Regions from separate parts of the Rhodopseudomonas parapalustris genome, predicted to be linked through region 1. Evidence: riboswitches for the same ligand, from Rfam matches in the RefSeq annotation. Region 1 holds a riboswitch; the other holds the start of a gene.
The links. A riboswitch is a leader RNA that binds a small molecule or an ion and turns the genes downstream of it on or off. The one in region 1 is predicted to bind S-adenosylmethionine.
Positions count from the first base shown of each region.

Region 2: linked by a shared signal. The riboswitch ahead of metX (homoserine O-acetyltransferase MetX) and the one ahead of M9H71_RS11555 (O-succinylhomoserine sulfhydrylase) in region 1 are both predicted to bind S-adenosylmethionine.

Region 1 covers NZ_JAMKBZ010000010.1:146,041-151,486, forward strand. The annotation lists gene dsbD (protein-disulfide reductase DsbD) at 1-439, opposite strand, end outside; gene M9H71_RS11545 (response regulator) at 541-1,200, shown strand; gene M9H71_RS11550 (ATP-binding protein) at 1,197-2,534, shown strand; gene M9H71_RS11555 (O-succinylhomoserine sulfhydrylase) at 2,650-3,861, opposite strand; SAM riboswitch at 3,937-4,016, opposite strand; gene M9H71_RS11560 (2'-deoxycytidine 5'-triphosphate deaminase) at 4,126-5,232, shown strand; gene M9H71_RS11565 (hypothetical protein) at 5,378-5,446, shown strand, end outside.
Region 2 covers NZ_JAMKBZ010000029.1:50,627-56,072, reverse strand. The annotation lists gene M9H71_RS20630 (MOSC domain-containing protein) at 1-487, shown strand, start outside; gene M9H71_RS20625 (TIGR02594 family protein) at 674-1,420, opposite strand; gene metW (methionine biosynthesis protein MetW) at 1,644-2,339, opposite strand; gene metX (homoserine O-acetyltransferase MetX) at 2,342-3,544, opposite strand; SAM riboswitch at 3,648-3,727, opposite strand; gene M9H71_RS20610 (chorismate mutase) at 4,031-4,876, shown strand; gene hisC (histidinol-phosphate transaminase) at 4,919-5,446, shown strand, end outside.

The DNA of each region.
Region 1 (5,446 bases):
TTTGCGGTCCGGCGCCGGCCGGATCCGCCGCCGTCACGGTGTCGCTCGCGAGGTCGACGGTTGCGGTCGCCGGCGGGTAGCAGATGCCGCGCTCGGCGCAACCTTGATAACCGACCGTCAAGCGGGTGGCGCCGTTCAGCGCAGCGGTCGCAATCGTCGCGGTGACGCCGCGGTGATAGACCTCGGTCAGGCCGAAGTTCGGATCGTCCTTGGTTTCGCCGGCAGGCAGATCCGGCACGACGGGGGCGCCCTGCGGCGTTCGAACCACGATCTTGTCGCGGTACAGATAGACGCCCGGCGCAATCGTCCAGGTCAAGGCTACGCCATCGGCGGCCGATTGGACGCTCAGCCGGAACGGTGGTTGCTTCGGCGCTGCAATTGCGGACTGTGTTGCGGCGAGGACGCCGACGAAGGCGAGAAGGCGGAAGAGACGGGCCATGGTTCCCCGATCGCTGGGTCGGATGCCGGCAGTCTCGGCCGCCAGCTTAAGCCAGCCTTAAGGCTGGCCTCGCAAGTCGTGATCCGAAAGGTGATGGATCGATGCGGGTCTTGGTGGTCGAGGACGATGCGATGATTGCGGACGGCATTCGTGCCGGGCTGTCGCTCGCGGGTGCCAGCATCGATTGCGTTGAGACTTGCGAGGATGCGCGCAGTGCACTCGCCGCCAACAATTTCTCCGCAGTGGTGCTCGACATCATGCTGCCCGACGGCAGCGGCATCGATCTGCTGCGCGACATCCGCCGCGGGGGTGACGCCACGCCGGTGCTGCTGCTCACCGCACTGGACGAAACCGCCGACCGCATTGCCGGGCTCGACGCCGGCGCGGACGATTATCTCGGCAAGCCGTTCGATCTCGACGAGCTCTCGGCGCGGCTACGCGCGATCATTCGCCGGCGCGACGGCCGGGCGACCACCTGCCTGGAGCACGGGCCGATCTGCCTTTACCCAGCCGAAGGCAATGCCACACTCGTCGGCGCGCCGGTCGCGTTGTCGCGGCGCGAATTTGCGGTTCTGCATGCCTTGATGGAGCGCCCCGGCGTGGTCCGGTCGCGCGCCGAGCTCGAAGAGCGGCTTTATGGCTGGGGCGACGAGGTCGACAGCAACGCGGTCGAAGTTCACATCCACAATCTGCGTGCCAAGCTCGGGCGCAGCGCGATTGAGACCATCCGCGGCCTCGGCTATCGGATGGCGCCGTCATGATCGGCTCGCTGCGGCTACGGTTGTTTCTCGTTCTGCTCGGCGCCACCGGCGCGGTGTGGATCGCCGCAGTGACGTGGATCTATGCGTCGAGCCAGCGTGAGCTCGAACACGTCCTGGACACGCGGTTGCAGGAGGCGGCCCGGATGGTGGTGTCGCTGGTCGGCAGCATGGAGGGGCGCGTTCCGGAAACGCTGCCGACATTGTCCACCCCGCCGTCTCCCGGCAATTACGAGCGCCAGCTCTCCTGCCAGGTGTGGTCGGTGCAGGGCCGGATGATCGCGCGCTCGGGCGGCGCGCCGGAGCAGAAACTCAGCGATCAGGTGTCGGGCTTCTCGGAGCGGCAGATCGACGGGGAGGCCTGGCGGGTCTATGCGACGGAGGACGCCGAGAAGGGATTTCGTGTTCTGGTCGGTGATCGGCTCGGGCTACGCGACCGGCTGGTCACCGATCTGATCAAGGGGCTGATGTGGCCGGCGCTGCTGATCGCGCCGGTGCTCGGCCTGCTGATCTGGATCAGCGTCGGACGCGGTCTTCGGCCGCTGCAGACGATCGCGTCGGATCTTCGCCGCCGCGACGCCGACGACATGAGCGCCGTCGATGCCAGCCGTACGCCGTCGGAGGTGAAGCCGCTGACCCAGGCGCTCAACGCACTGTTCGACAAGGTCGCGCTGGCACGGCGGCACGAGCGGGAGATTACGGCGTTCGCGGCGCACGAGCTGCGCAGCCCGCTCACCGCCTTGAAGACCCAGGCGCAAGTCGCGCTCGCCGCCAACGATCCGGCGGTGTCACGGGCGGCGCTGCAACAGATCCTGCTCGCGGTCGATCGTGCCACAAGGCTGGTGCGGCAACTGCTGACGCTCGCCCGGCTCGACGCGCATGCCGAAGTCGACGACCGCGCGCGCGTGCCGATGCGCGCGCTGATCGAGGAGGTGGTCCGCGCCACACCACACGCCGACGGCATCGAGGTGACGATCGACGACGATCTCCGCGACGTGGTGTGGTGTGGTCATCGCGAGTGTCTCGAGCTCGCGATCCGCAATCTGCACGAGAACGCCGTGCAGTACATGCGGGGCGGAGGGCAGGTGAGTTGGCGGATCGGCGACACCGCTGCCACGGTTCTGGTCGAGGACACCGGTCCCGGCGTGGCCACGGACGAGCTCGACAAGATCGGTCAGCGTTTCTTCCGCGGCCGCAACAAATCCGTGATCGGCAGCGGCCTCGGGCTCGCGATCGCCTCGCTTGCGGTGGAGCGCAGCGGCGCCGGCCTGCAGCTCGCCAACCGCAGCGACCGCTCAGGCTTTCGCGCCGAGATCACGCTGCGGTCCGATCGATAGCTTCGAGGCTGAGCTCCGTCATTGCGAACGCAGCGAAGCAATCACGGCATCGCGTAAGACGCCGGATCGCTTCGTCGCTCCGCTCCTCGCAATGACGACACGGAGCCTTGATCGCTCACACCTTGTCGAGTGCGGTGAGCAGATCTTCGATCAGGTCGTCCTTGTGCTCCAGCCCGGCTGACAGCCGGATGAAGCCTTCGCTGATGCCGAGCTCGGCGCGCGCTTCGGGTTTGAGCCGCTGATGCGTGGTCGTCGCCGGGTGGGTGACGAGGCTCTTGGCGTCGCCGAGATTGTTGCTGATCTTCACCAGCTTCAGCGCGTTCAGGAAGCGGAACGCCTCGGCCTTGCCGCCCTTTACCTCGAAGCCGACCAGGGTCGAACCGGCGCCCATCTGCTTCTTCACCGTTTCGGCCTGCGGATGGTCGGCGCGGCCCGGATAGACCAGACGCGGCACCTTCGGGTGGCCTGCCAGCGCGTCGGCAATCGCCGCCGCATTGGACGTCTGCTTCTCGACCCGGATCGACAGCGTCTCGAGCCCCTTCAGCAGCACCCAGGCGTTGAACGGCGACAGCGACGGCCCGGTCTGGCGCAGGAAGATCTGGATGTGTTCTTCGATGAACGCCTGCGACGACAGCACCACGCCGCCGAGGCAGCGGCCCTGGCCGTCGATGTGCTTGGTGGCCGAATACACCACGACGTCCGCGCCGAGCTTCAGCGGGCTCTGCCAGATCGGGGTGGCGAACACGTTGTCGACGACGAGGCGCGCGCCGCCCGCATGGGCGACTTCCGCGATCGCGCCGATGTCGAGCACGTCGAGCGTCGGGTTGGTCGGGCTTTCCAGGAAGCAGGTCCTGGTGTTGGGCCGCATCGCGCGGCGCCACTGGTCGAGATCGAGGCCGTCGACCAGCGTCGACTCGATGCCGTAGCGCGGCAGCAGATCCTCGACGATGTAGCGACACGAGCCGAACATCGCTTTCGACGCGACCACATGGTCGCCGGCGCGCAGTGGCGCCAGGATCGCGGCCGTGACGGCAGCCATGCCGGTGGCGGTGGCGCGTGCGGCTTCGGCTCCCTCGAACTCCGCCATCCGCTGCTCGAAGCTGAACACGGTGGGGTTGGAGAAGCGCGAATATTGGAAGCCGGCGTCGTCGCCGGTGAAGCGCGCCTCGCACTGTTCGGCGCTGTCGTAGACGAAGCCCTGGGTCAGGAACAACGCTTCGGAGGTCTCGCCGAATTGCGAGCGCAAGCTGCCGGCATGCACCAGGCGGGTCTCGCGGCGGAAATGAGCGGTAGCAGGGACGGGAATCGTCGGTTTGGTCTCGGACATGTGGTCTCCAGCGTGCCCACATCGGGACGATGGGGGCACAAAAAAACCGGCCTGGGGATCAACCCTCGGGCCGGGACCACAACGTCCCCGGCCTGTTTAGCGACTTGTTTAACGTGGCTGCAAGCCGGCCGGCTCAAATCACCACGGGATAAGTCGGGCTCTTAATCCTCCGTACTCTTCCCGTCAAGCCGGGCTTCGGCTAGCGGTTGAGGCTCGTATCTGAGTTTCCCGGAGGGCATGGCTGCGCTCCGAAGGACCAACATCGTGCCGTTCACTTTGCCGCCCGACGCCGACGGAATTCTGCCCGACCGCATGATTGCGGCGATGACGGAATCGGGCCTGATCCTGCCGGAATATCCGTTCGTCGAAAGCCAGATCCAGCCGGCCAGTCTCGATCTGCGGCTCGGGCCGATCGCCTATCGGGTCCGCGCCAGCTTCCTGCCGGGGCCGGACTGCACCGTCGCTGAGCGGATCGACGAGCTGAAGCTGCACGAGATCGACCTGTCGGACGGCGCGGTACTGGAGACCAACTGCGTCTATATCGTGCCGCTGCTCGAAAGCCTGGCGCTGCCGCGCCACATCGTGGCGGCCGCCAACCCGAAAAGCTCGACCGGGCGGCTCGACGTGTTCACCCGGGTGATCGCCGACGGCACGCGCCGCTTTGACATGATCGGCGCCGGCTATCACGGCCCGCTTTATGCCGAGATCAGCCCGAAGACTTTCCCGGTGCTGCTCCGCGAAGGCTCGCGGCTGTCACAGGTGCGCTTCCGCGTCGGCCAGGCCACGCTGGAGCAGGACGAGCTTGATGCGCTGCACGATGCCGAGCGGCTGGTCGATGCCGACGACGCTGATCTGACCGGCGGCGTCGCGCTCAGCGTCGACCTCTCGGGCGAGAATTCAGACGGCTTTGTCGGCTACCGCGCCAAGCGCCACACCGGCGTGGTCGATATCGATCGCCGCGGCGGCTATGCGGTCGGTGAATTCTGGGAGCCGATCGCGGCCCGCCCGGATGGCACGCTGATCCTCGACCCCGGCGAGTTCTACATCCTGGCGTCGAAGGAAGCGGTCCAGGTGCCGCCGGACTACGCCGCCGAGATGGTGCCGTTCGATCCCTTGGTCGGCGAATTCCGCGTGCATTACGCGGGCTTCTTCGATCCCGGCTTCGGCTACGAAGGCGCCGGCGGCTCGGGTGCCCGCGCGGTGCTCGAAGTGCGTTCGCGCGAAGTGCCGTTCATCCTCGAGCACGGCCAGATCGTCGGACGCCTGATCTACGAAAAGATGCTGTCGCGCCCCGACGCGATGTACGGCCAGCGCATCGGTTCGAACTACCAGGCTCAGGGCCTGAAGCTGAGCAAGCATTTCAAAACCTAAGCTCGATCAGGGCCGCTGACGCTCAGCATCCCCCGCAGCAAGTCTGAGGGTTGTGTTCAAGTCCGGCTCGTGAAAAGTCAGTCGGACCGGTGGCCGTTGTCTCGATCGCGCGCCACCGCGCAACGACAACGATAAGGAATGCCCGATGGGAGCAACGTCCGAGACCGCGCAAGCGGCGCGGTCGCGCGCATGGCACGGCGTCGCCGATCTGTAT
Region 2 (5,446 bases), on a different contig from region 1:
CAAGACCGAGGCGGGGCGCGCTGCGATCGAGCAGTTCTTCGCCGGCTATTGCGCCGACGAGCTGCGTGGCCCGCCGAAACTACTGGCCGGCCACGGCCATAGCTTCTCGGACGTCGCCCGCAAAGTGGTGTCGATCATCAACCAAACAAGCGTCGCCGCGCTCGAAGCCATGATCGGCCGGCCGGTCGATCCGCTGCGCTTCCGTGCCAACCTCTATGTCGACGGCTGGCCGGCTTGGCACGAATTCGACCTGATGGACCGGGTGCTGACGATCGGCAGCACCCGGCTCAAAGTCGTCAAACGCATCGTCCGCTGCGCCGCCACCAACGTCGACCCGCAAACGGCCGTCCGCGACATGTCGATCCCGGAGACGCTGCAGAAGCACCTCGGTCACGCCGATTGCGGGGTGTATGCCGAAGTGATCGAAGCCGGCGATATTGCGCAAGGCGATGCGGTGCAGGTCGAGCAGGCGGAGCTGTTCGCGTAGCTTGCTTGCAAGATCGCGCAACACTCCTGACGTCATCGCCGAGCTCGACCCGGCGATCCATCTTCTTCGAAGAGACGCGCTTCGCGCTTGATGGATGCGCGGGCCTTCGCCGCGCCGAAGCGGCTTCGGCCGCGCAGGCGAGTCAAGCCCGCGCATGACAATCGCGTGCGGGAAAGCGCCGAGCAATCAGCTCGACGGCATCACGTAGGCGTAGATCCGGCTTCTGGAGTACACCGCCTCGGCGACGCGGTGGCCGTGATTGCCGGAGACCACGATCGGGTTGCCGTTGGGATCGATGCCGCTGACGACGCCGACATGGCCGCCGCGCCTACCGCGCGACATCACCGCGATCGCGCCGACTTGCGGACCGGAGATGCGTTGACCGTAGCGCGCGAACGAGCTCGCCATGTCCGAACCGGTGCCCTGGTGACCGGTCCGTTGCAGCACCATGTTCATGAACCGCGCACACCACAGGGCGCGCCGGCCGGTCGGATTGCCGCGACCGATGAAACTACGCGCTTCGGCGACCAGGCTCGAACCCGCGCCGCCGCCGTTCCACGACTGCCATTGCGAATCCTGCATCTGCTGCTGCGCGGCGACGCGGTGACGGCGACCATGGCGCTTCTGCGCGGCGGGCTGCAACTGCGGCTGCGTCATTGCGGCCGAGACGTTCATCGCCGGGTCGCTGAAGCCGAACGCAGGCGCTGCGACGTCGGCCTGCTGCTGCGCGATGCGGCCGTGACGGCGCGAGACGTGCGAGCGACGGTGATGGTGCGCGTGACGCGATGCGGCATGATGCGCGTGGTTGGATGCATGAGCGTGGTGACGGTGCAAGGGCTTCGCCGATGCGGGTGCAGCGATCGCCACGAACGCCGAGACACCCAGCACGGCAGTGACGACACGGAACAAGCCGAACGCAGTGAACAATACCATACAGACTTTTTCTCCCGAACTCCCAGAACACGCCGACCCGCCCCACGGGTCGACATCGGGGTCGACGCGTTAATCGACCGGGGATGGCGAGAGCATGGCCCTGAGACAGCGAGAGTCGGATTTGAGTGGAATTTTCGAGGAAATTCCGTGATACGCGCCATTTCTGCACGTATCGCGTGCGACGCACCCGCCGCCGCACGCGTTAACTAATCGTTAGTATCTGCTACGGGGCGACGTAATCGGCCGGTTCGACGGGCGATTTTTTCTGTGCGCGGCTGAGCAGGAAAACGCCCTGCTCGCCGAACATGTTCCAGAACCACCACGGCGCGTTCAGCCGCAGCGGCCGACCGTAGCGATCGAGCGCCACCGCGCGCTCCATCTTCACCCCGATCTCGCCGCACAGCCCGACGAAATCCTTGATGGTGCAGAAGTGAATGTTCGGCGTGTCGTACCAGGTCGCCGGCAAATTGTCGGTACGCGGCATCTGACCGTGGATCAGCAATTGCAGCCGCATGTTGATGTAGCCGAAATTCGGAAACGACACGATCGCGCGCCGCCCGATCCGCAGCAGATTCTCCAGCACCTCTTTCGGCTGCCGCGTCGCCTGCAGCGTCTGCGACAGGATCACGTAGTCGAACGCATCGTCGACGTAGTGATCGAGGTCGGTGTCGGCATCGCCCTGCACCACCGCGAGCCCGCGCGCGACGCAGCGGTTGACGCCCTCGCGCGACAGCTCGATACCGCGGCAATCGACGCCGCGGGATTCGAGGAGCTGCATCAGGTCGCCTTCGCCGCAGCCGACGTCGAGCACCTTCGTGCCCGACTCGACCATGTCGGCGACCAAGAGATGATCGGCGCGATGCACGCGCAATTGCGGCCGCGCGTGCGCTTCCAGCGGCAAGCTTTCCTGCACCGACATGATCAGCGCTCCGCCTTGCCGATGCCGTGCGCCGCACCGGCCGACTGCAGGAAGGCGCGCGCGATATCGATGAACTCCGGCTCGTCGAGCAGGAACGCGTCGTGGCCCTTGTCGGTCACGATCTCGGCGAACGAGACCCGCGCGCCGCCGGCGTTGAGCGCATGCACGATGGCGCGCGACTCCGAGGTCGGAAACAGCCAGTCGGAGGTGAACGACACCACGCAGAACCTTGTCTGCGTCCCGCGAAACGCCGCCGCCAGCACGCCGTCGTGGTCGGCGGCGATGTCGAAGTAATCCATCGCGCGGGTCAGATACAGATAGGAATTCGCGTCGAACCGCTCGACGAAGGACGAGCCCTGATAGCGCAGGTAGCTCTCGACCTGGAAGTCGGCGTCGAACGAAAACGTCGGTAGTTCGCGGTCCTGCATCTTGCGACCGAACTTCCGATGCAGCGCGGCATCCGACAGGTAAGTGATGTGTGCAGCCATCCGCGCCACCGCGAGGCCGCGATGCGGGAAGCAGCCGTGCTCGAAGTAACGGCCGTGCTGCCAGTCCGGGTCGGCCATCACCGCCTGGCGGCCGAGCTCGTGGAAGGCGATGTTCTGCGCCGAATGCCGGGTCGCGCAGGCGATTGCCAACGCCGAGAACACCCGTTCGGGGAATGCGACCGACCATTGCAACACCTGCATGCCGCCCATCGAGCCGCCGACGACGCAGAACAGTTTGTCGATGCCGAGCCGGTCGATCAGCATCGCCTGGGCGCGGACCATGTCGGGAATGGTGATGACCGGAAAATCGAGTCCCCAGGCCTTACCGGTGGCGGGGTTGATGGAGGCGGGGCCGGTGGAGCCCATGCAGCCGCCGATCACGTTCGAGCAGATCACGAAATAGCGGTCGGTATCGATCGGCTTGCCGGGGCCGACCAGGGTCAGCCAGCCGCCGGGCTTGCCGGTGATCGGATGCGCATTGGCGATGTGCTGGTCCATGGTCAGGGCGTGGCAGACCAGGATGGCATTGCTCTTGTCGGCGTTCAGCGTTCCGTAGGTCTGGTAGGCGATCTGGAACGGGCTCAGCTCGATGCCGCAATCCAGCGGCAGCGGCTGATCGGCCCCGAACTGCGCGACCAGCGAATGCGGGTGATCGACCTCCTGGGTCCTCTCGCCGGCGGCTATTTTCTGCCCCTTTACCGAATGGATATTCATCATACGCCTGCCAACGGCCTCGACATCCCGGGATGCCCCGGTTCGACCTCAGATAAGAACGGCAGGGCGAATAAAAAACCCGGCCTGAACATTGGTTCGGCCGGGATCGGAACTATCCCCGGCCTGTTTAGCGAGTTGTTTAACGTGGCTGCAAGCCGGCCGGCTCAAATGACCACGGGATCGCGGAGACGATAGTCTTAAAGGCGGCCGGACGTCAATATGGGGGGCATTGCGCCGTGCACGGAGTACCTCTCCCGCCTGCGGGAGAGGTCGGATCGCGCAGCGATCCGGGTGAGGGCACTCCGCTCCGCGAGTCGCGGGCTCATTGCCTGGGATGCCCTCACCCCAGCCCTCTCCCGCAAGCGGGAGAGGGGGCGCGTTGCGGATTACGGCAACGCCTCGGCCAACAAGGGCAAATTCCTTTGCCTTCAATCGTCTGGTTTCCTAAGCAGAAGGTCGCATCGCGTATCGCCTGAAGGTTCTGAAGCAATGACCAAGCCGCCCTCGCCGCCGTCGCTCACCGAGCTGCGCCAGGAGATCGACAGCATCGACGAGCAGGTGCACCAACTGTTGATGCAGCGCGGCGACATCATCGACCGGCTGATCGCGGTGAAGCAGACCCAGGAGGTCGGCTCGGCGTTCCGCCCGGCGCGCGAGGCCGACATGATGCGGCGTCTGGTGCAGCGTCATCACGGCATTCTGCCGCTCGACACCGTCGAGAGCATCTGGCGGGTCATCATCGCGACTTTTACCTATGTGCAGGCGCCATTCTCTGTGCACGCCGACCAGTCGCTCGGCGAGTCGGCGATGCGGGATTCCGCCCGCTTCCATTTCGGCTTCACGGTCCCCTACGTGGCGCACTTCTCCGCCTCCGCGGCGGTCGATGCCGTGGCGAAATCCAAGGGCGATCTGGCGCTGGTGTCGGCGACCTCCGGCAACACTCCGTGGTGGCTGGCGCTGGAGGCCGACGGCGCGCCCAAGATCATCGCCCGGCTGCCGTTCATCGAACGGGCCGACCACCCGGCGGCGCTGCCGGTGTTCGTGGTGTCCCGGGTCGCCGACAGCGCCATGGTCACCGAGGTCGAGACCTGGAGCATCCGGGTGTCGGGCTGGAGCGCCGATACCGCCCGGGCGCTGTCGCCGCTGGCCGACGTCGTGGCGGTGCCGGATACCGCTTTTGACGGCGCAGCGCTGCTGGTGTCGATCCCGGCGCCCGGCGGCCTCGATCAGATCAAGGCTGCCCTGATCGCAGCGGGGGCCTCCCTCCGTTCGTCGGCCCTCGTCGGCAGCCACGCAAGGCGCTATACGGTGCCCCCGAGCGGCAAGTCCGCGTAATTACCGGACCTCAGCCGCCCGACGATTTTTCCGGAGTTGACGATGTCACGTCCCGTGCCGAATCCCGGCATCCTCGATATTGCGCCCTACACCCCTGGCAAGAGCCCGGTGGCCGAGCCCGGCCGCAAGGTGTTCAAGCTCTCGGCCAACGAAACCCCGTTCGGCCCGTCGCCGCACGCGATCGCGGCCTATAAGAGCGCGGCGGATCATCTCGAGGACTATCCGGAAGGCACCTCGCGGGTGCTGCGCGAGGCGATCGGCAAGGCCTACGGCCTCGATCCCGCCCGCATCATCTGCGGCGCCGGCTCGGACGAGATCCTCAACCTGCTGGCGCACACTTATCTGGCGCCCGGCGACGAGGCGATCTCAAGCCAGCACGGCTTCCTGGTGTACCCGATCGCCACGCTGGCGAACGGCGCCAAGAACGTGGTGGCGCCCGAGAAGAATCTGACCACCGACGTCGACGCCATGCTGGCGGCGGTGACGCCGAACACCAAGCTGGTGTGGCTCGCCAACCCGAACAACCCGACCGGGACCTACATCCCGTTCGACGAGGTGAAGCGCCTCCGT